DNA from 3 places in the Bacillus sp. NPDC094077 genome. Region 1 is predicted to be linked to each of the others. Evidence: riboswitches for the same ligand, from Rfam matches in the RefSeq annotation. Region 1 holds a riboswitch; each other region holds the start of a gene.
What was found. Region 1 has a riboswitch for thiamine pyrophosphate ahead of tenA (thiaminase II). Riboswitches for the same ligand answer to the same signal wherever they lie in the genome.
Positions count from the first base shown of each region.

Region 2: linked by a shared signal. The riboswitch ahead of thiT (energy-coupled thiamine transporter ThiT) and the one ahead of tenA (thiaminase II) in region 1 are both predicted to bind thiamine pyrophosphate.
Region 3: linked by a shared signal. The riboswitch ahead of ACQKNR_RS20420 (MTH1187 family thiamine-binding protein) and the one ahead of tenA (thiaminase II) in region 1 are both predicted to bind thiamine pyrophosphate.

Region 1 covers NZ_JBNNUF010000007.1:236,195-246,900, reverse strand. The annotation lists gene ACQKNR_RS18615 (DUF3965 domain-containing protein) at 1-294, shown strand, start outside; gene ACQKNR_RS18610 (hypothetical protein) at 522-854, opposite strand; gene ACQKNR_RS18605 (SH3 domain-containing protein) at 860-2,020, opposite strand; TPP riboswitch at 2,294-2,405, shown strand; TPP riboswitch at 2,466-2,568, shown strand; gene tenA (thiaminase II) at 2,653-3,348, shown strand; gene ACQKNR_RS18595 (ABC transporter ATP-binding protein) at 3,317-4,066, shown strand; gene ACQKNR_RS18590 (ABC transporter permease) at 4,066-4,818, shown strand; gene ACQKNR_RS18585 (ABC transporter substrate-binding protein) at 4,815-5,816, shown strand; gene tenI (thiazole tautomerase TenI) at 5,827-6,447, shown strand; gene thiO (glycine oxidase ThiO) at 6,440-7,549, shown strand; gene thiS (sulfur carrier protein ThiS) at 7,565-7,768, shown strand; gene thiG (thiazole synthase) at 7,771-8,541, shown strand; gene thiF (thiazole biosynthesis adenylyltransferase ThiF) at 8,534-9,553, shown strand; gene thiD (bifunctional hydroxymethylpyrimidine kinase/phosphomethylpyrimidine kinase) at 9,560-10,381, shown strand.
Region 2 covers NZ_JBNNUF010000005.1:51,187-61,892, forward strand. The annotation lists partial or broken gene ACQKNR_RS14340 (DUF4262 domain-containing protein) at 150-368, shown strand; partial or broken gene ACQKNR_RS14345 (DUF2199 domain-containing protein) at 432-942, shown strand; gene ACQKNR_RS14350 (diacylglycerol/lipid kinase family protein) at 984-1,886, opposite strand; gene hpt (hypoxanthine phosphoribosyltransferase) at 1,969-2,496, opposite strand; gene ACQKNR_RS14360 (hypothetical protein) at 2,658-2,873, shown strand; gene ACQKNR_RS14365 (hypothetical protein) at 3,058-3,390, shown strand; gene ACQKNR_RS14370 (LPXTG cell wall anchor domain-containing protein) at 3,567-4,058, shown strand; gene ACQKNR_RS14375 (class D sortase) at 4,148-4,768, shown strand; gene ACQKNR_RS14380 (response regulator transcription factor) at 4,959-5,648, shown strand; gene ACQKNR_RS14385 (sensor histidine kinase) at 5,645-7,498, shown strand; gene thiT (energy-coupled thiamine transporter ThiT) at 7,708-8,376, opposite strand; TPP riboswitch at 8,462-8,563, opposite strand; gene ACQKNR_RS14395 (FeoA family protein) at 8,758-8,985, shown strand; gene feoB (ferrous iron transport protein B) at 8,982-10,706, shown strand, end outside.
Region 3 covers NZ_JBNNUF010000009.1:92,607-103,312, reverse strand. The annotation lists gene ACQKNR_RS20430 (methyl-accepting chemotaxis protein) at 1-769, shown strand, start outside; gene ACQKNR_RS20425 (amino acid adenylation domain-containing protein) at 905-4,486, shown strand; TPP riboswitch at 4,539-4,640, shown strand; gene ACQKNR_RS20420 (MTH1187 family thiamine-binding protein) at 4,741-5,061, shown strand; gene ACQKNR_RS20415 (ABC transporter permease) at 5,033-5,806, shown strand; gene ACQKNR_RS20410 (ABC transporter substrate-binding protein) at 5,803-6,801, shown strand; gene ACQKNR_RS20405 (ABC transporter ATP-binding protein) at 6,798-7,547, shown strand; gene ACQKNR_RS20400 (ABC-F family ATP-binding cassette domain-containing protein) at 7,944-9,488, shown strand; gene ACQKNR_RS20395 (glycosyl hydrolase family 18 protein) at 9,946-10,706, opposite strand, start outside.

The DNA.
Region 1 (10,706 bases):
TTACTATCATACGTACCATTTTTTGAAATGATTCAAGTTCCACAGCATGCATATTATTGTGAAGAATTACTGTACCTTTGTAAGGGCATTGAATATAAAGAGGAAATACTACGCAATTATATATTTATACAATTACATGATTGTTTACCATCATTCTTTAAACTATTTCTTAAAAATAAGCGTTATGCAACGATTCATGATATTCTGTTCTATTGGTGCGATGATGAGCAAAGAATGAGCTTAGAGAAAAAATATAATCTTAGTTTTATTTATGAAAAATATGCTTGTGGATAAAGAGCATTTTCTATATAAATGAAAAAGGATCTCAAATTTATTTGAGATCCTTTTTTGTTAGTAAAACAAAGAGAAAGTAATTAAGACAAGAAATAACATCCCATAAAGGAGAAATTGTGCAGTAGAACTTCCTTGTATACCAAAAAAAGTATTTAGTTTTTCATATACATTCAATATATATTTCATCGGGTTATCTTTGAAAGATTGGTACACAGTGTCTCCTCTTTTTAGGCTTCTTGTTCATGTTTTTTATTATTAGGGACATTAATGTATCTAGCTATGAATAATAAAACAGCCATAAAGAATACAGGAACTACGGTAGATAAATAAAAGCCATTACTAATAACATTTGTTATAAGGGCACTTAATAGAAAAATAGCATTATAAATATGGGCAATTTTTTGTTTTAGTTGCACTTGGAATGATTCCATCATAATTTCTAAAGCAACAAAAGCAATGATAATAGATAAAAATACAGTGTTTGTATTGTAAATTATTAAACAACAGATTAAACCTAAAAAGGCGAAGTATTCAATTACGAGAGGTATATTGCGTGGCATACAATTTACCTAACTAAATACGGCAGTGGATTTACTGCATTTGTTTTTTCAAAATTCCATTCTCCATTATGTAATTCAAAATGGAGGTGTTGCCCGTATGAATGACCTGTGTTTCCCATATGACCTAGTAATTGTCCAGTTTGTACTTGATCACCAGCTTGTACAGTACGATCTTTCATATGAGCATAAACTGTTGTATATAATTTCCCGTTTATTTGATGGGCGATGAACACGACATTGCCATAACTAGCTGAATAATAAGATTTCACAACTTTACCTGCAGCGGCAGCTTGAATGGAGACGTTACCTTGTGCTGCAATATCTATTCCATAATGCATTTGCTCCCAGCGCATATCAAAGGTTGAGCTGATTTTTCCTTGAGTAGGGAATTTGAAAACTGCTGGAATAGCTGAAGATGAAGCTGTTTGAGCTTGTGATTGCTGTTGATTTTGTACCACATATTGTTTGGCTACATATCCGTATCCTGTGCCAAAACGAATTTTATACCAAGTTCCTACTGTTTCTACTACTTGTACCTGTGTACCGTTTTGTAAGGAACCAAGTAGAGCGCTACTTGTGCTAGCATTGCTACGTACATTCAATTTTGGCGTTGCAACAGTGTATTTCGTATTATTTTGAACTGTGATTCCTTTTACTAAAGGCTGAGATCCATTAGATATGAACGCTTTTTGTACATAACCTGTTTGGCCGTTATGTAAAATTTTATACCATTCGCCTTGCTCTCCTTGAACGGTAACGAACTTACCATTTGGTAATACATCTAAAATGGAAGATTCTAAATTAGGTTCAGAGCGAACGTTTAATGCATTAGTATTGACGATGTATTGATTATTAGATTGAAGTTTGTTTTTTAGTAGAATAGCATCTTTTTGTACATAACCTACTTTATTATTAACAGATACTTTATACCAATCATTAGTTGTTTCAAGTATGTTCACTTTCGTATTAAAGCGAATTGTATCAAGTGATGTGCTATTTGTGTTATCTTCTTTATGTAAGGCTACTTGATCGACTTTGACATATCCAGTTTTAACATTAGATAATTGTTCAGCGTTTGCTTTTTGTACATTTGTTTCTCCCATAGAAGGAAGTAATGAGGCAATTGCGACAGTAGTTACTGTTAGAGCAGTAGCTTTCATATTCATATAATAGAGACCTCCTCTAGTTGTATAGTTAGTTGTAATTTTATTATAGTATAAAGATATAATATAGTGGGTGTATTCACATAAATGTAATATGAAATCAATATAAAAATAAATTTTTTCAGGATAATGATGCCTTTTTATACAATTAATTGGGATTTTATTTTCTAAAATAGAATATAAGTATTGTATAACTTTGTTATTTTGTTGACAATTGAGAAAATTAAAACAGTTGATGATGTCTTATTAGGGTGTTATACTGACAGTGATAATTTTATAGTTTGCTAGGAGAGCTGGTGTTGCCAGCTGAGAGTGGGCCGTAAGCCTTTGATCCTTTTTATTACCTGATCTAGATTATGCTAGCGTAGGGAAGCAATTCGGACACTAATAATGAGTCCCCGTTTCTTTGCGTATAGAAACGGGGCTTTTTTATTTAAAAATTCCATATTGAAACCACTAGGGGTGCTTTTCGTGCTGAGAGAGGAATAATCCTTAACCCTTACAGACCTGATCTAGGTAATACTAGCGAAGGGAAGTGGAACAACGAATAAATTAACATTTTATTTGCTGTAGCCACTTCTTATATAGAGAAGTGGTTTTTTATTTAGATTCATATATTGAAAGGGGAAAGAGAAATGAAATTTTGCGATAGATTATTAGAAACTGTACAACCAGTTTGGGAGATGAGTCATAATCATCCGTTTGTAGTAGGTATGGGGGATGGCACGTTAGAAAAAGATAAATTTCAGTATTATATTATTCAAGATTATTTATATTTGTTAGATTACGCAAAAATATATGCTATTGGTGTTGTAAAAGCAACGAATCCTCAAGTGATGGCAAAGTTCGCTGAGCAAATTGACGGAATACTAAATGGAGAAATGACGATCCATAAACAGTATGCAAAAAGACTAGGTATTTCTGCACGAGAGATGGAATCTGCAAAACCATCAGCTAAAAATTTAGCTTATACAAACTATATGATGTCTGTATCTCAAAACGGCACACTTGCAGAATTAATAGCAGCACTTCTTCCGTGTATGTGGAGCTATTGGGAGATTGGAAAGCGTTTAAATGATATTCCTGGGGCAAGTGATCATGAGTTCTTTGGTGAGTGGATTCAAGGATATAGTTCTGAAGAATACGGTAACCTTTGTATTTGGTTAATAGATTTATTAAATGAGATGGCAGTAGGAAAATCAGAGAAAGAGCTAGATCGATTAGAGGAGATTTTCTTATATTCCAGTCGATTTGAATATTTATTCTGGGATATGTCCTATCGTAAGGAGATGTGGGGATTTGAGGAGCAAGAACATACTACAGTTTCATAATGTTTCTTTTTATTATGATGAGAAACCAATCATTCATGAATTAAATGCTTCTATACAGGACAAAGAGTTTGTGAGCATTATCGGACCGAGTGGTTGCGGAAAAAGTACTTTATTTCGCCTTATTACAGGCTTAGAAGAAGCAAGCACTGGACAGATAGAGCTGACAGAAACAAAGAACCATCCTGTAGGGTATATGCCCCAACAAGATATGCTCTTGCCGTGGAGAACAATTATTGAGAATGCTGCCTTACCGCTAGAGTGCCAAGGTGTGCAGAAGAAAGAAGCAAAAGTAAAGGCAAAGGAACTGTTACATAAATTTGGTCTACAAGGATACGAGAAGAAATATCCGAAAGATTTATCTGGAGGCATGAGGCAGCGCGTATCTTTTATCCGAACTTTATTAACAGGCGGGGAGATATTGTTATTAGATGAACCGTTTAGCGCGTTAGATGCTTTAACGAATGCTTCTTTACAAGAATGGTTGTTTGAACAATGGAAAGAGTGGGAAAAAACAATTTTATTTATCACTCATGATGTTGAAGAAGCACTGTTTCTTTCGAATCGAATTTTAGTAGTGGAACAGCAGCCGATAACGACTTTGACTGAGCGGATTGTGCCGCTTGACCATAACAGAACACGAAAGGATTTATATAAACCGGAAGTGTTAGCGCTGAAAGATGAGCTTCTTAGTATGTTACAAAGGCAGGTACTCGTATGATGAACCGTTTGAAAGAATTAGTTCCTGCCATTACACTTTCTAGTATTTTACTTGCTGTGTGGGAAATAGGCGCAAGAATTGTAGATGAGATGTATATTTTACCGTCACCGTCTGCAATTGTAATGAAGATATGGAAACTAAAAGATATATTATTTACGGTTCATTTGCCAGCAACATTATACGTCGTTTTAATAGGTGTTGTTATTTCTATCGTATTAGGTGTAGGGCTAGCGATGCTAATGAATGCGAGTACATGGATGGAAAGAGCATTTTATCCTTTACTAGTTGCTTCACAAACCATTCCGATTACTGCGCTTGCTCCGTTATTTGTTTTATGGTTTGGATACACCATCTGGAGTAAGGTTGTTGTTACAGTTTTAATTACGTTTTTCCCGATTGCGGTCAATACGTATGACGGACTGCGCAGTACAAAAAAAGAATGGGAGGAGCTCTTAGTTACATATGGAGCAACGAAAAAAGATGTTTTTCTTAAATTAAAGTTGCCGTCGGCTCTTCCTTATTTTTTCTCAGCTTTAAAAATTGCAGTTCCACTTAGTGTGATTGGTGCAGCTATTGGAGAATGGCTCGGTGCACAAGCTGGGCTTGGATATTTCAGTAAGAGAATGATGACGCAGTTAGACGGAGCTGGTGTATTTGCACCCATTGTATTGTTATCATTATTAGCTATTTTCTTCGTCATACTTATTTCTATATTAGAAAAGAAATTCATTAGTTGGAGGAAGCATTCATGAAATTATTAAAACGCATCTTTGTGTTTACATTATTAGTTGCAATGATTGCGGGATGTTCGAGTAATTCAGCATCAGATAAAAGTAAAAAAGAGAAAGAAATAACAGTCATGCTAGATTGGTACCCAAATGCGGTACACAGCTTTATTTATGCAGCAATTGAAAAAGGCTACTTTAAAGAAGAAGGAGTAAAGGTGAATATTAAATTCCCTTCCAATCCGACTGATCCATTAACGTTAGCGGCTGCAGGAAAAGTAACGGTTGGCTTATATTATCAGCCAGATGTTGTTATGGCAAGAGCAAATGAGCAAATTCCAGTGAAATCAATTGGGGCTGTCGTACGTTCGCCATTAAATCATGTCGTATCGCTGAAATCAGCAGGCATTCAATCACCGAAAGATTTAGAAGGAAAAACAGTAGGATACTCTGGAACACCTTTAAGTGAAGCGTATTTAAAAACGATGGTAAAAGAAGCTGGTGGTAATCCAGATACAGTGAAAGTAGTCGATGTTGGATTTGATTTAGTACCAGCATTAATTACAAAAAAAGTAGATGCTGTAACAGGAGCATACATTAACCATGAAGTACCTGTTATGCGTCATGAAGGGCATGAACCAGCGTACTTTAATCCAGCTGATTACGGTGTACCGAATTATCATGAACTTGTGTTTGTAACAGGTGATAAAACGTTGAAAAAAGATAAAGAAGCGTTGCAAGCCTTTTTACGTGGGGCGAAAAAAGGGTATGACTTTATGAAGAAAAACCCGGATGAAGCATTAAATATTTTATTAGATCATCAAGAAAAAGAAAACTTCCCGCTTGTGCCAGAAGTTGAAAAAGAAAGTATGAAAATTTTATTAGAGAAGATGGAAATGAAAGATGAGCCATTCTTATCGGATTCAAAAGAGTCGTGGGAGAAACAAAATAAATGGTTGAAAGAAAAAGGAATGACGAAAGAAATCATTCCAGCTGATGAATTATTTGAAAACATTTTAAAGTAGGCGAATGAATATGAAAAATGAGCTCCATGTAATCTCAAATGGCCATATGCCATTCGAAGGGTTAGTGAATGTAGCGATGCAAATTGAGAGTGAGATTGATTATTTGCATATTCGTGAGCGTGAGAAAAGTACGAAGGAATTATATGAAGGAGTGGAAAGCCTTTTAACGAAAGGTTTTCCAGCTTCTAAAATTGTTATAAACGATCGAATTGATATCGCTATTCTATTAAATATTCCTCGTGTTCAACTAGGATACCGAAGCGTAGATGTAAGGTTAGTGAAAGAAAAGTTTTCTTATTTGCATGTCGGTTATTCCGTACATTCGTTAGAGGAAGCGATAGTAGCATTTAAAAATGGAGCAGATTCACTCGTTTATGGTCATGTATTTCCGACGGATTGTAAAAAAGGTGTGCCAGCGAGAGGGCTTGAAGAAATTGCAGACATTGCAAGGTGTTTATCCATACCGATTATGGCAATTGGAGGAATCACTCCAGAAAACACAGCGGACGTTCTTACTAACGGTATAAGTGGTATAGCAGTTATGTCTGGAATTGTAAGTAGTAGTAACCCGTATAGCAAAGCGAAATCTTATAAGGAATCAATAAGAAAGTGGGCGGAAAAACATGTGTGAGAAGTATGATGTAGCGATTATTGGTGGTGGTGTAATTGGTAGTTCAGTTGCACATTTTCTAGCAGAAAGAGGACATAAAGTAGCAATTATAGAGAAGCAAAGAATTGCATCTGAAGCTTCGAAAGCTGCCGCTGGTTTACTGGGTGTTCAAGCAGAATGGGATGCGTATGACCCGCTATTTGAATTTGCTAGAAAAAGCCGAGCTATATTTCCACAACTTGCAGCAGGTTTACGTGAGAAAACGGGTATTGATATTGGATATGAGGAAAAAGGGATATATCGCATCGCTCAAAATGAAGATGAGAAAGAGAGAATTCTTCACATTATGGATTGGCAGCAGAAAACAGGTGAAGATTCCTATTTTTTAACGGGAGACCATTTGCGAGAAAAAGAGCCATTTCTATCTGAATCCATTATCGGAGCGGTATATTATCCGAAAGATGGTCACGTTATTGCACCAGAGCTTACGGAAGCATTCGCACATTCTGCAGCAATTTCCGGTGCTGATATATATGAACAGACAGAAGTGTTTGATATTCGTATTGAAAATAATAAAGTGACCGGAATTGTTACAAGCGAAGGTATTATCACATGTGAGAAAGTTGTTATTGCGGGAGGTTCATGGAGCACGAAGCTACTACGTTATTTTCACCGCGATTGGGGGACATACCCAGTGAAGGGTGAAGTGGTTGCAGTAAGAAGTAGAAAGCAACTATTGAAAGCTCCTATTTTCCAAGAAAGATTTTACATCGCGCCGAAACGTGGTGGACGTTATGTAATAGGGGCGACGATGCATCCTCATATGTTCAATAAGTCTGTACAACCAGAAAGTATTACTTCCATATTAGAGCGTGCTTATACAATATTGCCGGCTTTAAAAGAAGCAGAGTGGGAAAGCGCATGGGCAGGATTAAGACCACAATCGAATCACAAAGCTCCTTATATGGGAGAGCATGAAGAAATAAAAGGTTTATATGCTTGTACGGGCCATTATCGAAACGGCATTTTATTAAGTCCTGTTTCTGGTCAGTATATGGCTGATTTAATAGAAGGAAAGCAGGGGAATCACTTGCTAGAATCATTGCTTTCTAAAACGGTTTAGAAAGGGGATGAAAATTTGAATTTGAAAATTAATGGTAACCAGGTTGAAGTGCCAGCGAGTGTAAAAACAGTAGCTGAGCTACTTACACATTTAGAGTTAGATAACAGAATTGTTGTAGTAGAGCGTAATAAAGATATTTTACAAAAAGATGATCATAAAGATACATCTGTTTTTGATGGAGACCAAATTGAGATTGTAACTTTCGTAGGAGGCGGTTGATTATGTTAAACATTGGACCATTTTCATTTCATTCTAGACTTTTATTAGGAACAGGGAAATTCTCTGATTTTGATGTGCAGCAAAAGGCAATCGATGTTTCTGAAGCTGAAGTTTTAACATTTGCAGTACGTCGTATGGATATATTTGATGCAAAGCAACCTAATTTATTAGAGAAACTTGATGTAAAAAAATATACGTTATTACCAAATACAGCAGGGGCAAAAAATGCTGAAGAAGCTGTTCGTATTGCAAAATTAGCAAAAGCTTCTGGACTTTGTGACATGGTAAAAGTAGAAGTTATTGGCGATGATAGAACGTTACTACCTGATCCAGTAGAAACATTAAAGGCATCTGAAATGTTACTGGAAGAAGGATTTATCGTTCTTCCGTACACATCTGATGATGTTGTATTAGCACGTAAATTACAAGAACTTGGCGTGCATGCGATTATGCCAGGCGCATCACCGATTGGATCGGGACTGGGAATTGTAAATCCATTAAATTTAAGCTTTATTATTGAACAAGCAACAGTACCAGTTATCGTTGATGCTGGTATTGGTAGCCCAGCTGATGCAGCATTTGCGATGGAATTAGGAGCAGATGGTGTTTTATTAAATACAGCTGTTTCTGGTGCGAAAGATCCTATTAAGATGGCACAGGCAATGAAATTAAGTATTGAGGCAGGACGTTTAGGCTTTGAAGCAGGTCGTATTGCGCGCAAACGTTGTGCAACTGCAAGCAGTCCTTTAAAAGGAATGAGCGTAGTTGAATAATCGATATTCGCGCCAAGAACTATTTTCTCCAATTGGAGAAGAAGGACAACAGAAGATAAAAGAAAAGCATGTACTTATTATCGGTGCAGGCGCATTAGGTAGTGCAAATGCAGAAATGTTTGTAAGGGCTGGTGCTGGCAATGTAACAATTGTTGACCGTGATTATGTAGATTGGAGTAATTTACAAAGACAACAATTGTATGCAGAAAGCGATGTAGAGAATAATCTTCCGAAGGCTGTAGCAGCAAAAAAACGTCTAGAAGAGATTAATAGTGAAGTAAGAATAGAAGCTCTCGTTCAAGATGTAACGGCTGAAGAGCTAGAAGAACTTGTTACAAACGTCGATGTAATGATTGATGCGACTGATAATTTCGAAACACGTTTTATTGTAAATGATATAGCGCAAAAATATTCTATTCCATGGATATACGGAGCATGTGTAGGAAGTTACGGCCTGTCTTACACAATTCTTCCTAGTAAAACGCCATGTTTATCATGCTTATTACAATCGATTCCGCTTGGCGGGGCGACATGTGATACAGCGGGGATTATATCACCTGCTGTATCTCTTGTTGTTTCTCATCAAGTTACGGAAGCTCTTAAACTGTTAGTAGAAGATTATGAATCGCTTCGAGATGGACTTGTGTCGTTTGATGTATGGAAGAATGAATATTCATGTATGAATGTGCAAAAGCTTCGTAAGCATAATTGTCCTTCGTGTGGTGAGGATGCGCTATACCCGTATTTAAATAAAGAAAACACTTCGAAAACAGCAGTTTTATGCGGGAGAAATACAGTTCAAATTAGACCACCTTATAAGGAAGAAATGAATTTTGAACAATATAAGCAGCTGCTGAAAGGTCGCGTGAAGGATTTAAATATAAATCCATATTTACTATCATTTTCTGTTGAAGAAAAGAGGTTAGTCGCCTTTAAAGATGGCCGTGTACTCGTACATGGAACGAAAGATATAAGTGAAGCAAAAACAATTTATCATCGCTATTTTGGATAGAAAAGGATGAGTGGGATGAAAGTAAATAAAGCTTTAACAATTGCAGGATCTGATAGCGGAGGCGGTGCTGGAATTCAAGCAGATTTAAAAACGTTCCAAGAGCTTGGTGTGTATGGAATGACAGCAATTACTGCAATTACAGCGCAAAATACGCTTGGCGTTCAAGGGGTATATCCTGTTCCGTTAGAAGGTATTATGGAACAGCTGAATTCAATTGGTACGGATTTAACACCAGATGCTGTGAAACTAGGAATGTTATTTAGCAGTGAAATTATTCAAATTGTTGCAGAGCGTATTAAGAAATTTGGCTGGAATAATATTGTGCTAGATCCTGTTATGATTGCAAAAGGTGGAGCATCATTATTACAACAAGAAGCAGTACAAGCATTAAAAGAATATTTATTACCAGTAGCAACTGTTGTAACACCGAATGTTCCTGAAGCAGAAGTGTTAACTGGGATGGAGATTCATAATGTTGAAGATAGTAAGGAAGCTGCGAAAGTATTGCACGAATTAGGTGCTAAATACGTGCTTATGAAGGGCGGACATGCAGAGTATCAAGGTAATGAAGTAATTGATTTACTCTTTGATGGAGAAAAGTTTATTGAATTTAGAAGTGAACGAATTCCTTCGAAGCAAACACATGGAAGCGGCTGTACATTTGCATCTGCAGTTACGGCAGGACTTGCGAAAGGATACTCAATTGAAGAGGCAGTTCAAGAAGCAAAACGATTTATTAGTATAGCAATTGAAGAGCCGTTGAATATTGGAAGTGGTCATGGACCGACGAATCATTTTGCGTATCAATTGAATAAGACACATGCATAAGTGAAAATTTAACCCGTGGGGCTCCCCACGGGTTATTCATGTTAACGATTAATAATATATGTTAGTAAATGTGATTGGCTCTTCTCGTTTAAATGAGTAAAGTATATAAAAAATGTGATGATATTAATATTAAATATATAAAATAGGGAATCATAGCTTTCTTATTTTTAAGTATTTACTATAAATTAATAACAAACAAGAAATTAAAAAATGATTTCTAATATAGTACGGAAGTTAGTATAACAAGGAATAATAACTAAAATCGCTAAAATTAATAGTAACGAATTACCTAGAATTTTTATCCCGTATTAACGGGCAGTAAGAC
Region 2 (10,706 bases), on a different contig from region 1:
TAATAATAAATTAGGTATATATTACACCTGATTTAAAATGTGTTTTTGTATGAATATATTGTAATTTATTTTGATTGATTATGAAATAGAAAATGGAAAAGTGTCGATAAAGAGTCGGAATAGGTGTTTTTCTTTAAAATCTTATGTTTTTTTGTTCCATAATAGAAGAAATAAAGAGTGGGAAAAAGTTTGAACAAGGAATAGAGTACACAAATATTATTGAAGGTTATCCTGTCAGTATGAAGTCTTTCATAGAGCTAGATCGGGAGGTTTTAAGAGTTTTATTACCAGATAAAAGAGGGATTCTTCCGACTGCATTAGAGTGTGATGAATATTATAAGACTCAATTAGATGATATTGAAGATTAAGTATTTTAATAAACACTGGGAAATTAGGATGAATTATATGTATGACATGGATAGGGGAACGAGATGAAAAGAAGAAGGAAATCCGGAGAAAAAGTACAAATAAACCGCTTTACACTCCCTTTATGTTACGGAAGTGAAGCACCATATTATGATTACGAGGTAGAGCCTCATGAAAGAGAGGAACGCTTCCATTTAACGTCAGATTTTTGTGTAATGGACGATGAACATTACTTTATTAGGGGATGTTTAGAGCTTCCTATCATTGATTACTACGAAAATTTCATATGGACTGTGTGGATATCACTTAGTAAAGAAAGCTATGATAAAGTACTAGAAGAGTGGGATGAAAGAGGACGAGAAAATAGTGATCCTTATTTTGGCTGGTTATCTGTAGAAATACCAGTTTATCCAGAAACATTAAATTTAAAGACGAATGTACATATAAGAGAAGTTGGAGTGGCGCCGTATGTTGAATTAGAGCCAACTGAACATCCTTTAGCGATAGAACAAAAAAAATGGAATTACTTTGGAGAGAGTTAAAGAAATACAAGAAATGATCCAACAACATAACTAGATTAGAAGAGAAAAAACGAGTGATATCACTCGTTTTTTTCATTACACAACCGCAGGATTATAAATCATCGTAAAGTGTCCTTGTAATAGTTCAATATGACACGGTGTATGAAGCGAGCTTTCTCCATCCGTATCTACTTCTTTTTCTTTTTCTGTTTCAATATGAATAGATTTCGCTTTTACGTGGAAGATGTCATTTTCATTTGTATCTTCAAATAATTTCTTTCCGATATAATCTTTAAATGCTTGAATGCCCGTTGATTTGACTACGAAAATATCGAGTGTACCGTCATCACATTTTACGTTCGGAATAAAGGAAGGAATACCACCAAGATATTCACCGTTTCCAACCATAACAAGGACAGCCTCGTCTTCATATACTTGTCCGTCGTAAGTAATTTTGACTGGGAATGTTTCAGCATTTTTGACAGTTCGAATGGTGCTTAAATAGTAACCGATTTTACCAAGCTTTGCTTTTTCTTCTGCATCAATATTGTTTGATACTTCAGATACGAGCCCGATGCCCCAGAAGTTTAAGAAATGTTGCCCGTTTGCTTTTGCGACGTCAACTGGTTTTGCATGCCCTTTTGTGATAAGCTTTGCTGCTTCTGCGATGTTTTGCGGAACGCCTAGCGTACGAGAGAAGTCGTTGCAAGTTCCGCCTGGAATGATTGCAAGTGTAGGTCTAGTTTCAAGAGGGGCTAAGCCATTTGTGCATTCAAATACAGTTCCGTCACCGCCAAAGACGATAATTAAATCTACTTTACTAGCAAACTCCTGACAATATTTTGTTGCATCACCTTGCTTTTTCGTGTGAAGGATGTGTAAGTCAGGAAAAGCTGCCGCAAGAGGTGGTACGATTTTCGCTAAATTTGTATGTAAGTCGCCTTGACCGGCTTTCGGATTTACGATGAGGAGTACTTTCTCAAATTTTACTTTTGTCATTTTATTCTCTCCCTTTGTCTTTTACGAATCGTGATAGAAAATAAACTTTCATCAGTATTTGATGAAAGTTTATCTTGTTATATTATTCCGTTACAACTGAAGCGATAAATGGTAAGTTACGATATTTTTCGGCACAGTCGATACCGTAGCCGACGATAAATTCGTCTGGAATTTGGAAGCCTACATATTCAGCTGTTAAGTCCACTTTACGGCGTTCTGGCTTATCAAGTAACGTACAGAACTTGAGTGCCTTTGGTTTATGCATAAAGAAGTGGTCTTTTAAGAAATGAAGCGTTAAACCAGAATCGATGATGTCTTCTACGACAATTACGTTTTTTCCAGTAATGTTTACGTCGATATCTTTTAATAGTTTCACTTTTCCAGTTGTTTCTGTTTGGTTTCCGTAGCTAGATGCAGAGATAAAGTCAATTGTTACCTCGTTTTTAATGTGACGAATTAAATCAGCAGCGAATACGAAAGATCCTTTTAGTACAGCAATCACTACGATTTCTTCTCCTTCAAAGTCATGCTCGATTTGAAGTGCTAATTCTTTTACTTTTGCTTGTAATTGTTCTTCAGAAATTAAAGTGTCTTTTATTTCAATATTCATTGTAATCCTCCTACAGTGTAAAACTAGTGAACATTTCGACTGTAAAGGATAGAATAGAAAAAGTCAAAGAGGATAGTAATTTTTTACAAAAACAACGACAAAATCATCTGATGATATGATATACTAATTATATTGAGAAAACGCTTCCATAAAGGGTGATTATGATGAAGAAGAAACAGTACACAAGTGCAACATTTATAAAAGCATTACTTTTAACAATTGTTCTTGGGAGTTTGGCTTACATAATTGATGTACCTGCAATTCGCATTTCACTAATTGGAATGACTTTAGTATTAGGCGCAATTTCCCATGGCATGATGTCGCAGCTGCAAGAAGCTGGAGTTGATAATATGAAAGATCATATAGATAAAGATTGAGAAACCTTCATGTATATACAATGAAGGTTTTTTCTTTTCTTACAAAAATGTAAGGTAGTTGTAAGGCAAATCGATAGTTGCATCATAGCATTTTGGATAAACTATAGGTGTAAGGTAAAAGGTAAGCATATTTTAGGTAAATGAAGTTTTAGGCACTCTATATGTGAAGAAGGAGTAGGAGGGCATGGAGAAACGTTGGACAACCTTTTCTTTTTTAGCGACTAGTAACACCGTAATGCTAGCTGGAGAAATGGATTTTTTGCACTTGTTTGATCGAGAAGACGATCATTCTTCTTCTAAATTTACAATGAAATGGTGTAAATGGAGCGAAAGTTGTAGATTGGAAGAAGAGGCCCCTAACGAAGAGCAAAAAATTATTTTAACAAACCCTATTAAAGCATGGGTTGTTCAACGCCGTAAGTGTAACGTCAAAAATCACTTCAAGAAAACTGAGCCGAGACAATTAGTTATCGCTCCGGCTCTTTCTACTTCTAAATCACGCGAAAGTAACATGTAAATATTGAGACACACACCCGAAAAAACATCGTATATATTACGGTGTTTTTTTATTTTCTACAATGAAATCTTTAAATGAAATATATTTCATCTGCATCTTATATTTACATATGTTGTTTATTCTAGTGATACATCCGATGCGAAGTGATGTAAAACCTATAAGAGGAGAGAAATAAAATGAAAAAGAGATTATTACCAATTTGTGCAATGGCACTTTTAACAGTAGGTTATTCTTCAGTAGCGAGTGCTTCTACTGGAACATTAACAAAGGAAGAAGCGGCGCAAGTGCAGTCAGATGTAGCTAAAAAGGAAGAAGCAATTCAGGCACAGCAAAAAAATGATGCAGAGAAAAAGCAAGCGGCGCAAGTACAAGAAAAAAGTGATATGGCCAAAAAAGAGGAAGCAATAAAAGCCGAGAAAAAGAGTGAAGAAGAGAAAAAGAGAATAGCACAAGAACAGTTAAAAAGTGATATGGCCAAAAAAGAAGAAGCGATAAAAGCCGGGCAAAAAAATGATGTAGCAAAAAAAGAAGTAGCGAAGCCAGTTGTACAAGGTGAAAAATTACCAAACACAGCATCAAATAATGTAGCAATGATGGCATTAAGCGCCTGTCTTGTCGGATTAGGTACATTATTTGGATTGAATCGTCGCAATAAGGTTAAAGCGTAAATAAAATATTAGCCTATAAAGAATGGGATAATTTCATATATTAAAAATGGTAGGTTACTCCTACCATTTTTTGCATGGGGGGATGAAACATGAAGCTACTCAATTATATCGGTATGATATTAATGGCTATAGGGCTATTTATGGGATCATATTATGCGGTGGAATGGTATAAAGGAAAAAGCTCCGCTCAAGAATTAACAAAAGAAGAAATAAAGAGCCTTACAAATATACAAGATAATCAACTTTCTCATGAAACGCCTGTAACTTCTCAAGTGCCTTCTTCTCAAACACAACATAAAGAAGGAGAACAGGTAGCGATGTTAAGTATACCGAAAATAAAGAAGAAGTTTTCTGTTTATTGGGAGGCGAATGATGCAACTTTGAAAAAAGGAGTTGGTATGTTTGTTAGTGATTTAACGACAACGCCATCTGGAGGGGGACATACTGTACTGAGTGGGCATCGAGATACTGTATTTACAGATTTAGGAGAGTTAAAAGAAAAGGATACTCTTATTTTAGAGTATGATAATAAAACGTACACATATGAAATTCAAAAGACATGGATTACTCATGCGGATGATCGTACTGTTATTGTGAAAAAAGAAGAACCGACTTTAACCCTGACGACTTGCTATCCATTTGATTATATAGGGGATGCACCAGATAGATATATTATTGAGGCGAAATTAACTGCTAGTTATGCAAAATAAAGTGAAACTTTAATCTGAGGAGGGGATCCATCCCTTTTGATTATTAGCCCGCACCAATCGGGCTTTTCCGGGCAGTTAATCTTCCACCTAATTTCCTCGCATGTGCCGAATTTTGAGGTGAGGGTCTTACTGACCGCAAATAGCGGGATAAAATTGTAGTTTCTAAAAGTGAGAGGGGGATACGTAAGTTATGCAAAAAAACATTTTAATTGTTGAAGATGAAGAGATTTTGCGTGAAATATTAAAAGATTATTTTTTGAGTGAACAGTATATAGTGTTTGAAGCGAGGGATGGGAAAGAAGCTTTAGTTTTATTTGAAGAAGAAGAGGTTGATTTAGTTATACTCGATATTATGTTACCAGAACTAGATGGATGGTCTGTCTGCCGGAGAATTCGTAAGACGTCCCAAGTACCTATTATTATGTTGACAGCGCGTGTAGATGAGGATGATACGTTACTTGGATTTGAACTTGGGGCAGATGACTATGTGACGAAGCCGTATAGCCCGCCAATTTTATTAGCCAGAGCGAAAAGATTGTTAGAAAGCAGAAAAGTGACAGAGCAGCTTTTAGAGAATGAAGACGATACGTTATCAATTCATGGCATTCACGTCCATTTTCCGTCACGTACTGTTACTGTTGATGGGGCAGACGTTAGTTTAACACATACAGAGTTTGAAATATTAGTGTATTTCATGAAAAACCAAGGAATTGTACTAACAAGAGAACAATTAATTTCAAAAATTTGGGGATATGAATTTGCTGGCGATGATCGAACAGTTAATAGCCATATTCGTAATTTGCGAAATAAATTAGGGGAGAAAGCAAAGTACATTACTACTGTAGTGCGAACTGGTTATAAGTTTGAGGGAAATGTATGAGGAAAGGGATTGTACTAAAATTATTTACTCTTACAACAGCATTATGCATGCTAATTTTAGCGACGATATTTATTGGACAAACGATATTTTTTAAACAATATTATGCAAATCGAAAAGTGGAAGATATTAAAGTAAATTTAAATTCCTTTGAAAAGAATTATTTAAATTATGTAGGAAGTACAGAAGGAATTCAGAAACTGGAGCAAGACTTTTTAAGAGAAAATAATACGTGGGTCACGACATTAGATCAGAATGGGAATTTAAAACATGCAGATGATTTTTATTTTGAGGTAACGATAGATCGTAGGCAACAAAAGAGCTTTGGACAACAAATATTCAAAATGCCCTTATACAATCTCGTCAATATAGAGGAGATTGATAATAAATCATCAGATCAGTTTTTAGGCCAAAACATTTATTTTTCTGGGGTGAAAAAAGAAGATAGTTTTATTCCATTCTCTTTCACGTTATCTAAGCAAAACTTAAGCGGATCTAATAAACCGTTAGAAAAAGCATTTAATGAGAAAAAGAGTAAATTAGATGAGGAGAAAAAGAAAGCAGCCCAAGAATCACTTGTAAAGGAAAAGAAGCCGGCCGTTCAGGAACAAGCTGCCCAAGAATCAGATATTTACATAGGAGGGTATGTTACGAAAGTACAGTTTCCTGATGTAAAAGGCCCCGTAAATCCAATTTATAAAAACACTTTATTTTTGGATAGTATAAAAGAATTTCAAACGGATGTATTACTAAAAGAGAGTAATCAAATAGAATATTCAACCAAGACAATGGACTATGAAAAGAATGATATAAAATATAAATTATTAATTAAACCAATAAAAGATAAAGACGGGTCAGTGACATATATATATGCAATGGCATCTTTGCAACCAGTCGATGAAGCTGCACAAATGGTGCAAGATTATTACATCTATATTATTGCATTTGTAGTCGTTCTCATTTTTCTAGCTTCGTTCTATTATTCAAAACAAATTGCAAGACCATTACTAATAATAAATGATACAACGAAAAAAATAGCACATTTAGATTTCACAGAAAAAATTCCGGTTACTTCAAAAGATGAAATTGGTGATTTATCAAAAAATATTAATACGCTATCGAACAAACTACATTCGCATATTGGACAGCTAGAACAAGATATTGAAAAGGAAAGAAAATTAGAAAATACGCGGAAAGAATTTATTTCGGGTGTTTCACATGAATTAAAAACACCGTTAAGTATTATGAAAAGCTGCATTTCTATTTTAAAAGATGGAGTAGCTGAACATAAAAAAGAATACTATTTTCAAGCGATGGAGCGAGAAGTAGACAAAATGGATACTTTAATTTTGGATATGCTTGAGTTAGCTAAATTTGAGTCAGGCACATATAAAATGAAAAAGGATGCGTTTTATATTGATACAGTAATTGAGGATATATGTGAACACCTTTCTGTGGAAATAGAGAAAAAAGAACTTCGTGTTCATAAAAATATATGTTCATTTGAAGTGATTGCAAATCAAAATCGGATTGAACAAGTCATCGTGAACTTCATTACAAATGCCATACGCTATACGCCAAATAAAGAAGATATTATGATTTCTACAATAGATGAGAAGGATCGTATCAAAGTGTGTATTGAAAATAAAGGTACTCACATTGAAGAAGAGCAATTAGATAAAATTTGGGATCGTTTTTATCGCGTGGATGCAGCTCGTCAGCGTTCACAAGGTGGAACGGGTCTTGGGCTTGCCATTTCTAAAAATATTTTAGAACTGCACGATGCTGAATATGGGGTAAAGAATACAGAAGATGGTGTGTTATTTTACTTCTACTTACCGAAAAAAGCGTAGACAATGCATGCTACGCTTTTTTTAAGTTATTTTCATATTATCTTTACCTAATCTTTATTTTTAAACGATATAATTTGGTTAGAAAATGAGGTTATGTAAGGAGTCGATGAACCGTGCATAGCAATTGGCTAGGTATAATGGTATTTATTTTCTTTTGCGCATTTATTGTTTTTTTAATTGATATTACGATATAAAAAAAAGAGCGCTTATTAAGCGCCCTTTTTGTTTGAATTTAGTTGATAAGCACCAATGCTCTTGAATAAGCGTGGTGAAGTGATAAATAAAAATATAAGTAAAACTGTACATAAAATAAAAGAACCAATCATTGTGCTACCGTTTACGATTAATGAATATAGTACAGCTGATTGACCTTTTGGTGCGTATTGTCCCCAGAAAATAATACCAGCAATAAAATGACAGAAATAGCGAGCAAAGCTACCAACAAATGTAGCGAGGATAATATAAACAAGGACTTTCTTACCTTGGTCTTGTTTTGATGAAGGTTTATCTTTACGGCTACCTAAACTTGATTGTTCTTCGCTATTTTCATTGGATGTTAAAAGTGCTTTTTGAATTGGACGATAGAATAAACCAGCAAATCCGATAAAAGCAAAGGCAATGAAATACTCAATGAATGCTTGAACAGGTGTTAAAATATAGGCATCTCCTACGACAATTTGTAATAGCCCCCAAACTAAACCACCTAAGAAAGCCGATTTAAAGCCCCAGCGGTATGCGATAATAAAAATAGGAATCATAGCAAATGAAATGGAACCGCCTGTTGGAAGTTTAATTGATAATGGTAAAATATCGATAATCAAGGCGAAGGCTGCAAAAATTGCAGATTCGATCATCGCTTGTAAATTGGTGTTACGCATGTTGTCTCCCCCTAAATCCAAGTTACACAAAAAAGAACATTATCATAGGAGGATACGAAATACGTAAATAAAAAAGAGGTATGTATTTCGGACGTTTGCACAATCCCTGCGTTAGCATTAACTAACAGGTTCGAAGGGTCGGAACGAAGTGTTCCCTCTCAGCGGCAAGGCTCCCCCTGTGATAACGAGATTCTTTATTTGCTATTGTTTATTGTAAGCGAAATGGATGAGAATGGCAAATGAATCTGGTATGACAATTATTGAAATATAATTGTAGCGAAATGTTAATAAATATGAAGCAAAAAGGTATAGTACAAGAGAAATAGAGTATGGTATAATTTTTTTGAAAATAATTATCATTCTCTTCTGAGGGGGAAGGTTATGAGCTTAGTAGATATTAAAATTGGTGAGAAAGTGTTAGTACAAAGTATTCAGTCGCTAGATAATTTACTAAAGAGAAGACTGGCTGCTTTCGGTCTCGCGGAAGGAAGCGAACTTCGCCTGAAACAGAAAGCGATGTTTAAAGGTCCTTGTACATTGGAGTGTCGTGGACAGCTAATTAGTATTCGTCATTGTGACGCGAAAATGATAAAGGTGGAATTAGCGTGAATAAGGTTGCTTTGCTAGGGAATCCGAATACAGGGAAAACATCATTATTTAATGCGCTCACTGGTTCTTATGAATATGTAGGGAACTGGAGCGGTGTAACAGTAGAAAAGAAGGTTGGTAAATTAAAAGGTAAGCAAGGAACATTAATTGATTTACCAGGCGTTTATGATTTAAATCCAGTTTCACGTGATGAAGGTGTCGTTACGAATTTTCTACTAACAGACGAATTTCATCATATGTTAAATATAGTGGATTCTTCGCAATTTGAGCGAAATATGCATTTAACATTACAATTACTTGAATTTGGTAAGCCAGTTTCAATTGGTTTAAATATGATTGATGTGGCAAAGCAAAGAGGAATTGTTATTAATGTAAAACGATTATCAGAAATATTAGGAGTAACAGTCGTTCCTGTCGTTGCAAGAAGCGGAAAGGGCTGTGAAGAATTACTTGCTACTCTTCATGAAGAGAAGCAAAAAGAGAAAAAACCATTCATAATTTCATATGGTGTACAAATGGATGAAGGGATTGGAGAGGTAATCGCTCTTTTAGAGACAGCGAATTATGAGCATCCAAGATGGTTAGCCCTTCAATTTTTAAGTAATAACGAAGTAGTAGAAAAAGAAATGAAAGCATTACCAATTTATAAGGAACTTATAGCCATTCGATCTCGTTTAGAAGGAAAACTTGATTGTACGTTGGAGGAGCATATTTACAAAACTCGTGAAGCGTATATTGAAAAGTTAAAAACAAATGTAATTCAGCATGAGAAAGAAGGAAAAATTCCTTTTTCGGAAACAATCGATAAGTTAATTACACATAAAATTTTAGGACTTCCAATCTTTTTAGCAGTTATGTTTTTTATTTTTCAAGTTACGTTTACGTGGATTGGTACACCTTTATCTGATATGCTTGATGGATTTTTTGGTGGACAGCTTACTGATTGGGTTACAGCTGGTCTCGCAAGTGTTGGGGCTTCTGACTTTATTCAAGCGCTCGTTACAGAAGGTATTATTGCTGGTGTAGGTGCGGTATTAGTATTCGTTCCACAAATCTTTGCACTATTCTTCTTCATTTCATTATTAGAAGACTCAGGATATATGGCGCGAATTGCAGTTGTTATGGATAGAATTATGGAGTTTTTCGGCTTAAACGGAAAAGCATTTATCCCGATGATTATCGGCTTTGGATGTAACGTTCCAGGTATTATGGCAGCGAGAACGATTGAACAGGAGAAAGAACGTTTACTTACAATTTTAGTAACACCATTTATGTCTTGTTCAGCACGTTTACCTGTATATGCATTATTTGCGGGAGTGTTCTTCCCTCATAGTCAGGCGACTGTTGTGTTCTCTTTATATGTTGCAGGTATTGTTCTTGCGTTACTCGTTACAAAAATTATGTCCCTTACTATTTTAAAAGCGGAAAAATCTATTTTTGTAATTGAACTACCTCCTTACCGTGTGCCACAAGCGAAAACACTATGGCTGAGCACGTGGGAGAAAGGTAAAGGATTTGTTCGTAAAGCAGGTACATTTATCTTCGGTGGTTCTGTTGTCATTTGGTTATTAAACTATGCAGGCCCATCAGGATTCGGTGTTGATATGGGAGACAGTTTCTTAGCGATGATTGGTGGTTTTATCGCTCCACTATTTGCACCGCTCGGCTTTGGAACTTGGCAAGCTGGGGCATCCCTTTTAACAGGATTTTTAGCGAAAGAA
Region 3 (10,706 bases), on a different contig from region 1:
CTTAGGCATTGTGCATGGAATGGAAAATAAGGTAGAAGAGATAACTGGAGCTGCGAAACAAGTTGCGGTTGCCTCAGAAGGTATGGAGCAACATTCAATTGAAGGTAATGAAGTGATTGGACAAATTATTAATCAAATGAGTTTAATCCAAAATGCAGTAAAAGATTTATCTTCTATCATTTATTCGTTGGAAACAAGGTCAAAAGAAATTAGTGATATTGTAACTGTAATTACAGGTATTTCAAATCAAACAAATTTATTAGCTTTAAATGCTTCTATTGAAGCTTCACGTGCTGGAGCAGCTGGAAGAGGGTTTGCAGTTGTTGCTGATGAAGTACGCAAATTAGCAGAACAAACTGAAACGTCAGCGAAAGATATAGCAAAATTAATTAGTGAAACACAAGCTGAAACAGAAGAGGCTGTAGTTTCAATGCAAAAAGGTTCAAAAGAAGTAGAGTCTGGAATTTCACTTGTTCAAAGTAGTGGTGCTTTCTTTGAAAAAATCTCGAAATCAGCACAATCTGTTAAAAATCAGGTGAAAGCTGTTTCTGGCAATTCGAGTGATATTTTACAAAATAGCCAGAATATCGTTCAAGTCGTAAATGAATTATCACATATTGCGAATACGTATGCGAATAGCAGTAGTAATGTTGAAGAAAGTATGAAGGAGCAAGAAATATCAGTACAAGATATTGCAGAATTAGCGACTTCTTTAAGTTGGCTTTCTCAGGAATTACAAGAGCTAATTGGTGAGTTTAAAAGCGAATAATGAGAAATTGAAGCTCTAATCAGGGGGGATCCAGCCCTCTGATTATGAGTTGAAACAATCTGCCCGTTAATACGGGATGAAAAAGGTGTGAATTTTCACACCTTTATTATATTTAGGAGAGGAATTTACATAAATATGAAATTAGCGATTTCTTATAATGAGATGGTAAAAGAATTTTTAGGAAGAGTAGAAGGAAGTATTAAAATACCTAAAGATGTGCAAGAGATAGAGTTTGGAATGAAAAGAAAAACTATACCATTTCCAAAACTGACACATATTGTAGATTTAATAGGAGCAACTGCAACGTGGTTATATCATATTTCTAAAGAAAAGCACATTATCGTGCTCTATCATACAAGAGGAAGTTTATTTCCTATTACTATTGAAGTTTCTAATTTTCTCTCTTATGAAAGTTTGAATTTGCAGATTGTAGAGCAAGTAGAACAAATCCAAGAAATGAATGAGGAAGAAATAGCAGAGTTTCAAAACAATAATAAATCATCTGAAATTTCACCTATTATTATTGGTGAAATGTATTATGAGTTACAAGACAAAAATACGTTACAATTTGTATTCAATAAAAATATGCAAAGTGTAGAAATGATATTTAATAGTGTTAATTGGAAAGAGACAACGAGTATTCGTTATGCACAACAAATACAAGGTGTTTTAATTGATGCATTACAAAATACAAGTAAGTATATAAATCATTTTAATATTATTACAGAGGCCGAGATGGCACTTTATAATCAAGTGAATGATACGACAGTAGTATATCCTGAGAAAAGTATCGTCGATATGTTCTATAATACTGTTACTCAATTTCCGAATCGCATAGCTTTATCTTCGAAGGAAGATACTTTAACTTATGAGGAGCTAAATAAAAAAAGTAATCAAATAGCTCATATGTTAATTAAAAACGGTGTGCAATTAGGAGACTATGTTGGAATATTTATGAAACGTAGCATAGACACAGTAGTAAGTATGGTAGCTATATTAAAAGCTGGTGCAGCGTATGTTCCGATTGATCCAGATTATCCAGAAAGTAGAATTCAGTACATTATTCAAGATAGCCAAGCGAAAGTTATTTTGATGAAGGAAACGCCTATAACATGTGATGGGGTTCAAACTGTATCAATTTATGATAGTGAAACTTGTGAAGCTACAGATGTAAAGTTGTCTATTCATTGTGATGATGTAGCATATATGATTTATACATCTGGTTCAACAGGAAATCCAAAGGGAACGATGTTAGCACATAGAGGAGTTGTTAATCTATATACTTGGATGCAAAGGCAATATGAATTGACAGAAGAGGATGTCTTTGCACAATTTCCTTCCTTTAGCTTTGATGCTTCTGTATGGGAGTCATTTGCTTCTTTATTCTGTGGAGGAAACTTATATGTATTATTAGAGGAGGAGCGATTGTCTGTAGAAGCATTTGCAAATGCAATCTATAAAGTAAAAGCAACTTCAATTTTGGCGTTGCCGACAATTTTTGTTCGACAAGTAGCAACTTATTTAGCAGAAGAAGATGTATATAAGCTAGCTTCCTTAAAAAGAATTGCTATTGGCGGTGAAATGTTGCCTGTAGAGGTTATTAAATTATGGAGAGAAAGAATAGGTACAAATGTTGAAATTCATAATGTATACGGACCAACAGAATGTACTGTAGTGACGACAACCTATCAAATACCTGGTCAGCTGAATGAGGATGTTGCGAGTATTCCAATTGGTAAGCCATGTGCCAATTATCAAGTTATGATTTTGGATGAGAATATGAATCTTTGTCCAATTGGTGTACCTGGTGAATTGCATATAGATTCAGTAGGACTAGCAAAAGGGTATTTTAATAAGCCTGAAAAAACACTTGAGGCTTTTGTTCCAAATCCATTTAATCCTATAGTTAAAATATATAAAACAGGTGATGTAGTTAAGTTATTAGAGGATGGAAATATAGAATTTTTACACCGAAAAGATGATCAAGTAAAGATCAGAGGACATCGTATTGAATTAGGAGAAATTCAAAGCAAAATTTCTCAAAATCATAATGTAAAAGAAAATGCTGTTTTTGCTAAGAAAAGTAAGGAAGGTAGCCAATATTTAATTGCATTCTATACAACTTTGGATAAAAAGGAAATACCAGAATTAGTCTATCAGTTACAAGAGCAGTTACCAGATTACATGGTGCCATCCAAATTAATCTATATTAATGAACTGCCACTTACACCAAATAAAAAAGTTGATGTGAAGCGATTAGCACAACTAGAAGCAGACTATGAACCAGTTCGTTTACAAGAATATATTGCCCCATCTACTGAAGCGGAAGAGAAAATAGCAAAAGCTTGGATTGATGTATTAGGAATCTCGAGAATTGGTGTTCATGATGATTTCTTTACAATTGGTGGGCATTCGTTGAAGGTGTTACGAGTTTTAACCTTGTTAAAAGAAGATTTCCCGCATTTAACAATTCAAGACTTCTTCCAGGAAAGAACAATATATGGGTTAGCACAAATTCAAAGGGAATTAAAAGTAGAGGAAGAAGAAGTATTCCGTGAATATAAAGTAATTCATGAGCCAGAGCCAATTTCACATATAAATGAGGTGAAAAATGGTAAAGTTTCAAATATCTTTTTAACGGGAGCTACAGGTTATTTAGGTTCGCACATATTGTATGAGTTACTAAAAGATACAACAGCACATATTTATTGCTTAGTAAGACCAACGCAAGATATACAACAAAGAATTGTTAATACATTAACAGGTTACTTTAATGATATAAGCAAAGAATGGCTACAACGTATAACAGCAGTTCCTGGTGATCTTGGAGCAGAGTATCTTGGTATGAATGAAGAAGAATTTAAATTTATTCGTTCCAAAGTTGATACGGTAATTCATTGTGGTGCAGATGTAAGGCACTTTGGAGATGTAGCTCAGTTTACAAATGTAAACGTTCATGGAACAAGCCGTATGCTAGCATTAACGGAAGAAGGGGCAACATTCCACTTTATTTCAACAATTGGTATTCCGATAGAATTGGCAATAGAGCAATGGGATACATATATGGAAACTGGTGATTTTAATTATAATGTAGAGTTAGAGAGTGTGTATTCCGATAGTAAACTACAGGCGGAAAATCTTGTTCGTGAAGCTTTGAAGGGCGGCATACAAGGGAATATTTATCGTGCAGGTAATTTAGCATGTCATTCAGAGACAGGTGTATTCCAACAAAATATTGAAGGAAATGCATTTTATCGTCTTATTAAAGCGATGTTACTCATTGGACAAGCTCCAAATGTGAAGTGGAAAATCGATTTTACACCAATTGATTTTGCTAGTAAATCAATTGTAGCGTATTTGCAAGATGCACAAATTGTAGGGGAAACGCTACATATTTGTCATCCGCATCAAATTGAATTTGAACATTTTATACAGCTAATTGAGGAATGTGGATATAACCTTGAAATGGTTTCACTCTCGCAATATATAGATACTGGACTTAAGTTAGCGAAAGAAGATGAAGTAATAGCAGAACTAATTGCTTCTCAAGTTGCAGGAGATGGAGCGCAGCAATCTGAAATCGTAATGGGTACTCGTAGAACGAATGAATGGATTAAGAAAAAAGAACTGGTAGTGCCAGCCATTAATAAACAATTTATTCAGCAGTTATTAGCTCATGCTGAAAAAGTTGGATATTTTCCAAAAATAATGAAATGAATATGCATGGTTTAGTTTGTTCAATAAAATAAATCATGCTACAATGAAAACGAATTAAGGACCGGGGAGCCAATTGGCTGAGAGGATGTAAGTAAACATCGACCCTCAACCTGATCTGGATAATGCCAGCGTAGGGAGTTACTTAAAGTGATGTAGCATATGTTATTCTATAATAACTTGCATACAAGGCTTTCCTACGCAGTAGGAAAGCCTTTTCTTGTTTTAAAATTTAATTTCATAAGGGGGATTTTATTATGTCACAACAAGTTACAATGTCATTTTCAGTAGTACCGCAAGCGAAAACAAAAGATGTATATTCTGTTGTTGATAAAGCAATTGAAGTTGTACAACAATCGGGAGTGCGTTATGAAGTAGGGGCAATGGAAACAACGCTGGAAGGAGAATTAGATGTACTTCTTGATGTCGTTAAACGTGCGCAACAAGCATGCGTCGATGCTGGAGCTGAAGAAGTGATTACTTCTATTAAAATCCATTATCGTCCAAGCACTGGTGTAACGATAGATGAAAAGGTTTGGAAGTACCGTGATGAATATGCAAAACCAGAAGCAATCTAAAATAATTACAACCATTTGGCTTATCCTTCTCATTGCGATATGGGAAGGATCTGTTTCATTATTTAAAATTGAACCGTGGATTTTACCAAAGCCTTCTGCCATTGTTCAAGAATTAATTGGAATGAAAGATTTACTATTACCAAATACGATGCAAACGTTACAGGAAGTTATAATCGGACTGTTCTTTGCGATTTTACTTGGGACGAGCATCGCAATTATTATGGACGTTATACCTTTATTTCGTATTTTAATAAACCCATTGCTCGTTATTTCGCAAACGATTCCAATCGTTGTACTTGCGCCGTTATTTATTATTTGGTTTGGTTATGGGATGTTGCCAAAAGTAATGGTCGTCATACTCGTTTGTTTTTTCCCTATTGCTCTTAGCATTTTAGAAGGTTTTCAAACAGTAGATAAAAACATGTTGAAACTGTTACAAACAATGAAAGCAACGAAATGGCAAGTTTATCAGAAAGTAAAGTTTCCAGCAGTGCTTCCATACTTTTTCTCAGGTTTGAAAATTGCAGTTACATATAGCGTAATGGGGGCGATTATCGGGGAATGGCTCGGTGCAAGTGAAGGTTTAGGGGTTATGCTTACGAGAGCTACAAAATCCTTTTTAACTGCCCGAGTATTTGGTGTTGCAGCAATTATCGTCATGGTGACATTATGCCTGTATTTTATTGTGGAATTTATGGCAAGAATAACAGCACCATGGATATATAGAAAGGACGGCAGAAAATGAAAAAAGGTTTAAAAGTTATGTTAGCTACCTTATTAGCGGTAGGTGTGGCTGGGTGTAATCCGGCGAAGAAAGAAGAAAGTGCAAGTAAAGATCAAAAAGTAAAAATAGTATTAGATTGGTTTCCAAATACAAACCATACTGGTTTATATGTAGCGAAGACTAAGGACTATTATAAAAAACAAGGATTAGATGTAGAAATTATTCAGCCTGGTGACAATGTAACAGCAGAGCAGATGATTGCTTCTGGGAAAGCAGACTTTGCGATAAGTGCACAGGAAAATGTAACATTAGCTCGTGTTGAAGGAATCCCAGTTGTGTCTGTAGGAGCGATTATTCAGCATAATACTTCGGCCTTTGCATCGCTTAAAAAAGATAATATGACGTCACCGAAAGATTTTGAGGGTAAACGTTATGGCGGCTGGGGAGGACCAGCAGAAGAAGCGACGTTAAAAACGATTATGGAGAAACATCAAGCTGATTTTAATAAAGTCGAAAAAATTATTCTTGGACAAACAGACTTCTTTAAATCAATCGGCCGTGATGCAGATTTCGAATGGATTTATTACGGTTGGGATGGCATTGAAGCGAAGCGTCAAGGAAAAGAGTTAAATACAATTATGGTGAAGGATCTAGATCCAGCGCTTGATTTCTATAGCCCAGTTATTATTACAAGTGAAAAGCATGCGAAGCAAGATAAAGACTTTGTGAAAAAGTTTATGACTGCAACGACAGAAGGTTATAATTTCGCAATTAAAGAACCGAAAGAAGCTGCTGATATTTTAATTAAAGCTGTTCCAGATGTGAATAAAGAATTAGTACAAGAAAGTCAAAAGTGGTTAAGTACGAAGTATCAAGATGATGCAAAAGCGTGGGGAGTACAGAAGGAAGAAGTTTGGACGAATTACATGAATTTTTTATATGACAACAAAGTTATTAAAAAGAAAATTGATGTAAAAGATGCTTTTACAAATGAATTCCTTCCAAGTGAAAAATGAGCGGATTACAAATAAAAGATATTGTGAAATCTTTCGATGGAAAGAATGTATTAGAAAATATTAGTGCCTCTATACAGGAGGGAGAGTTTGTCTCTTTTGTAGGTCCAAGTGGTTGTGGGAAAAGCACATTGTTAAATATGATCGCGAGTGTTGAAGAGCCAACGAGCGGAGAGGTATTTTATAACGAGGAACATGTGAAAAAACAAGATGTGGTAAGCTATATGCCGCAACAAGATTTATTATTACCGTGGCGATCGGCTTTACAAAATATTGTTCTTCCGTTGGAGATTGAAGGGAAATCTAAAAAGAAAAGGTTAACAGAAGGAATGGAAGCATTAAAGCAGTTTGAGCTAGATGAATACGCGGATCATTATCCAGATGCACTATCTGGTGGTATGCGCCAAAGAATTAGCTTTCTTCGCACATATTTATGTGAAAAACCAATTATGCTGCTTGATGAGCCTTTTGGAAAATTAGATGCATTTACAAAAATGGAAGTACACAGCTGGCTTTTAAACTCTTGGCACCAAGAAAAGCAAACAATCGTTATGGTTACCCATGACTTAGATGAGGCCATTTTACTTTCTGATCGCGTATTTATTTTATCTCAAAGACCAGCATCAATAGTTGGCGAGGTGCAAGTGGAATTACCTCGACCGCGAACGATGGATATGTTAACATCACTTGAGTTAAAGAAGGATAAGGAAGAGATTTTAAGAGTATTAGCTCCTTATATGAAAAAATAGAAAAAGCTCTTACCAGATTTTAAGATAATTGCTGGTAAGAGCTTTTTTTATAGAACATGAAAAGAATGAGAAGGAACAAAAGAAAAAATAGAGAATAGAATATAACAGAGTAGTTTATACTCTTAATATAACAAATGTTAAAGGAGTGAAAGGATAAAATGACTTTATCAACTGTTCTTCAAATGGTTTTAGCTTAAGACGGGAGAAGTCTGCCCATTTTTAACGATTAAGCTAAATTGAAGACAGCAGGTAAAGAACCTTAATCCTTTTTTACGATAATATGTAATGGGTAAGGTGTATTCACCTTACCCATTTTTTATATGTATAATTAAATAAGGTCTTATACTGTTGTTCTCTCTATTTAGCTTATGAATCATAAGTAAAGGAGAGAAAAAAATGAGTATATTAACAGTAGAAAATTTAAGTCATTCGTATGGTGAGAAAACCATCTTATATAATGCATGCTTTCGACTATTAAAGGGCGAGCATGTTGGGTTAGTAGGGAAAAATGGAATTGGAAAATCAACATTGTTAAGGATTTTAACAGGAGAACTTATACATGATGACGGGAACATTGAATGGTTTCCACATGTGAAGGTTGGATTTTTACAGCAGTATATAGATTTACAACAAGGGATAACAATTGAAGGATACTTGCAAAGTGCATTTTCTAATTTGTATGCGATTGAATGTGAAATGTTAAAAATTGCAGAAGAGATGGCTGGAGCAGGAGAAGTAGAAAAACTGTTAGTAAGGTATGGAGAATTACAAACTATATTGGAAAGCTCTAATTTCTATCAAATTCATACAGAAATTGAAGAAGTAGCAATCGGTTTAGGTTTGTTTGAAATAGGGTTGGAAAAAGATGTTTCAAAGTTAAGCGGAGGGCAGCGGACAAAGTTATTACTTGGGAAGCTTCTTTTAGAAAAAGCGGATGTTTTATTGCTAGATGAGCCAACAAACTATTTAGATACAGCACATATAGAATGGTTGCAATCGTATTTGAAAATGTATGAAAAAGCTTATATTATCATTTCGCATGACGAAGTATTTTTGAACAATATTACGAATGTTATTTATCATCTAGAAGAACGGAAAGTTAAGCGGTACGTAGGAGATTATGAAAAGTTTTTGCAAAGTTATCAATTGCAAAGGAAACAATTACAATCGGCGTATGTGAAACAACAAAAAGAAATTGCCCAATTAGAAACATTTATTCAAAAAAATAAAATTCGAAAAGCGAAACAAGCAAAAAGTCGAGAGAAAGTATTGGAGAAAATGCAAAAGGTTGAAAAGATTAATAATGTACCCCAGTCCCGTTTTGATTTTAATGTTTATGCTGAGCCAGTGAGTCGTATATTACAGGCTGAGAAACTAAGGATAGGCTATAGTGATCCGTTATTTCCAGAATTGGATTTGCAAGTGAAAAAAGGGGAAAAGATAGCCATTGTTGGTCATAATGGTATTGGAAAAACGACAATATTAAAAACATTATTAGGGCAAATAAAGCCATTAAGCGGTTCAATTTCTGTTGGGGAACGAGTAAATCCTGCTTATTTTGCACAGGAAGAGCTTGCTTCAGAAATAACGCCGTTAGAGAAAGTTTGGGAAGAACGACCAGATATGACAAAGAAAGAAGTACGTCAAGCATTAGCAAAGTGTGGATTGAAAGAAGAACACGTGTTAAAACCTATTTGTTTATTAAGCGGTGGGGAACAAACGAAAGTACGTTTATGTGAACTTATCGTAACGAAAAGCAATGTTTTAATTTTAGACGAACCGACTAATCATTTGGATATAGAAACTAAAATGGCTTTACAGGAAGCGTTACAACAATATAAAGGAACCGTTTTAATTGTCTCACATGAGCCTTCTTTCTATGAATCGTGGATAACGAAAGTATGGAATATAGAAGAATGGAACGTTGAGCAATATGAATAAAGAAAAAGCATTAGCTTTTATGAGCTAATGCTTTTTCTTTGTGATTAACATGATTTTCGAGAACTCTTACATGAGAATTGTATGAAGAAGCACTCTTATGGTGCGCTTATAAGCGTGCTTTTTCTTTTGTTATGTTTATATTTATAATAATACTAGATGCCTTTCCCTAATAGGCCACTATCTTTTTTGTATATACAGATAGTTTGAAACGGAATAAAAATAATTCCTATATGTAAAGGATAATGTGATTAGTATGGGAAGACAATAGAACTTACAGGAAATTCATGTAAAATTCAGGTGAACTTCACACGAACTTCATATTAGAAACTAAATATAATTATAATCAGTTAATGTAATATTAATTTGTGATTTTTATAAAATTAAAAGTTTGAATTTAGGAGAGAGAGCGTTCAAACCTAAATTCAAACTTTAATGAAATAATTAACGGGTGTTACGTTTAGCTTTCACTAATGACGGCATTTAAAATTTCGGCAGGATTTCCTGTTCCTGCGCCACCGATTGTAATGGATCCACCAGGAGGAATTTCACCGTTCCATCCTGCATTCGTAATTACATAATGATTATTTGTTTTACTACTAATTTTAGAATCCCAAACTTGTGTTAAATTGCCGTTATAATCAAATTCTAATTTCCAGTTTTTAATAGGAGTCGTTCCGTTATTTTTGATTACAATCGAGAAGTTGTAACCACTTCCCCAATTTGAAGTGACTGAAAACGTAGCATTACCATTTCCGCCAGGAGGTGTTGTGTTAGCGTCATCTGTTTTTACAATAATAGAATTAGGTTGTGATTTATTCCCAGTAGCATCTTTTGCTATGACTACAAATGTATATTCCGTATTAGGTTTTAAGTTTTTAATTGTAATGCTATTTGTTGTTGTACTCCATTTTTCTTCCCCAGCAGTAACTTCATATTCAGTAACCCCCACATTATCAGTAGATGCGGTCCAGCTTAATTGGACTGAGGTTGAAGTTTTATTCGTAACCACAATGTTTTTTACGTTCGTTGGTGATTCAGTATCTTTTTGACTAATAGGTCCACCAAGTAATTCGTTTACTAACGTATCAAGCAATTTGGGACCACTACAGCTATATTTTGGACTTGTGCGACAGTCACCACTAAGTTCCCAAAACATCGCTCCACTTAAACCTTTCGTTTTTATATAATCTGTTTTATATTTCATAGATTCATTGTCAT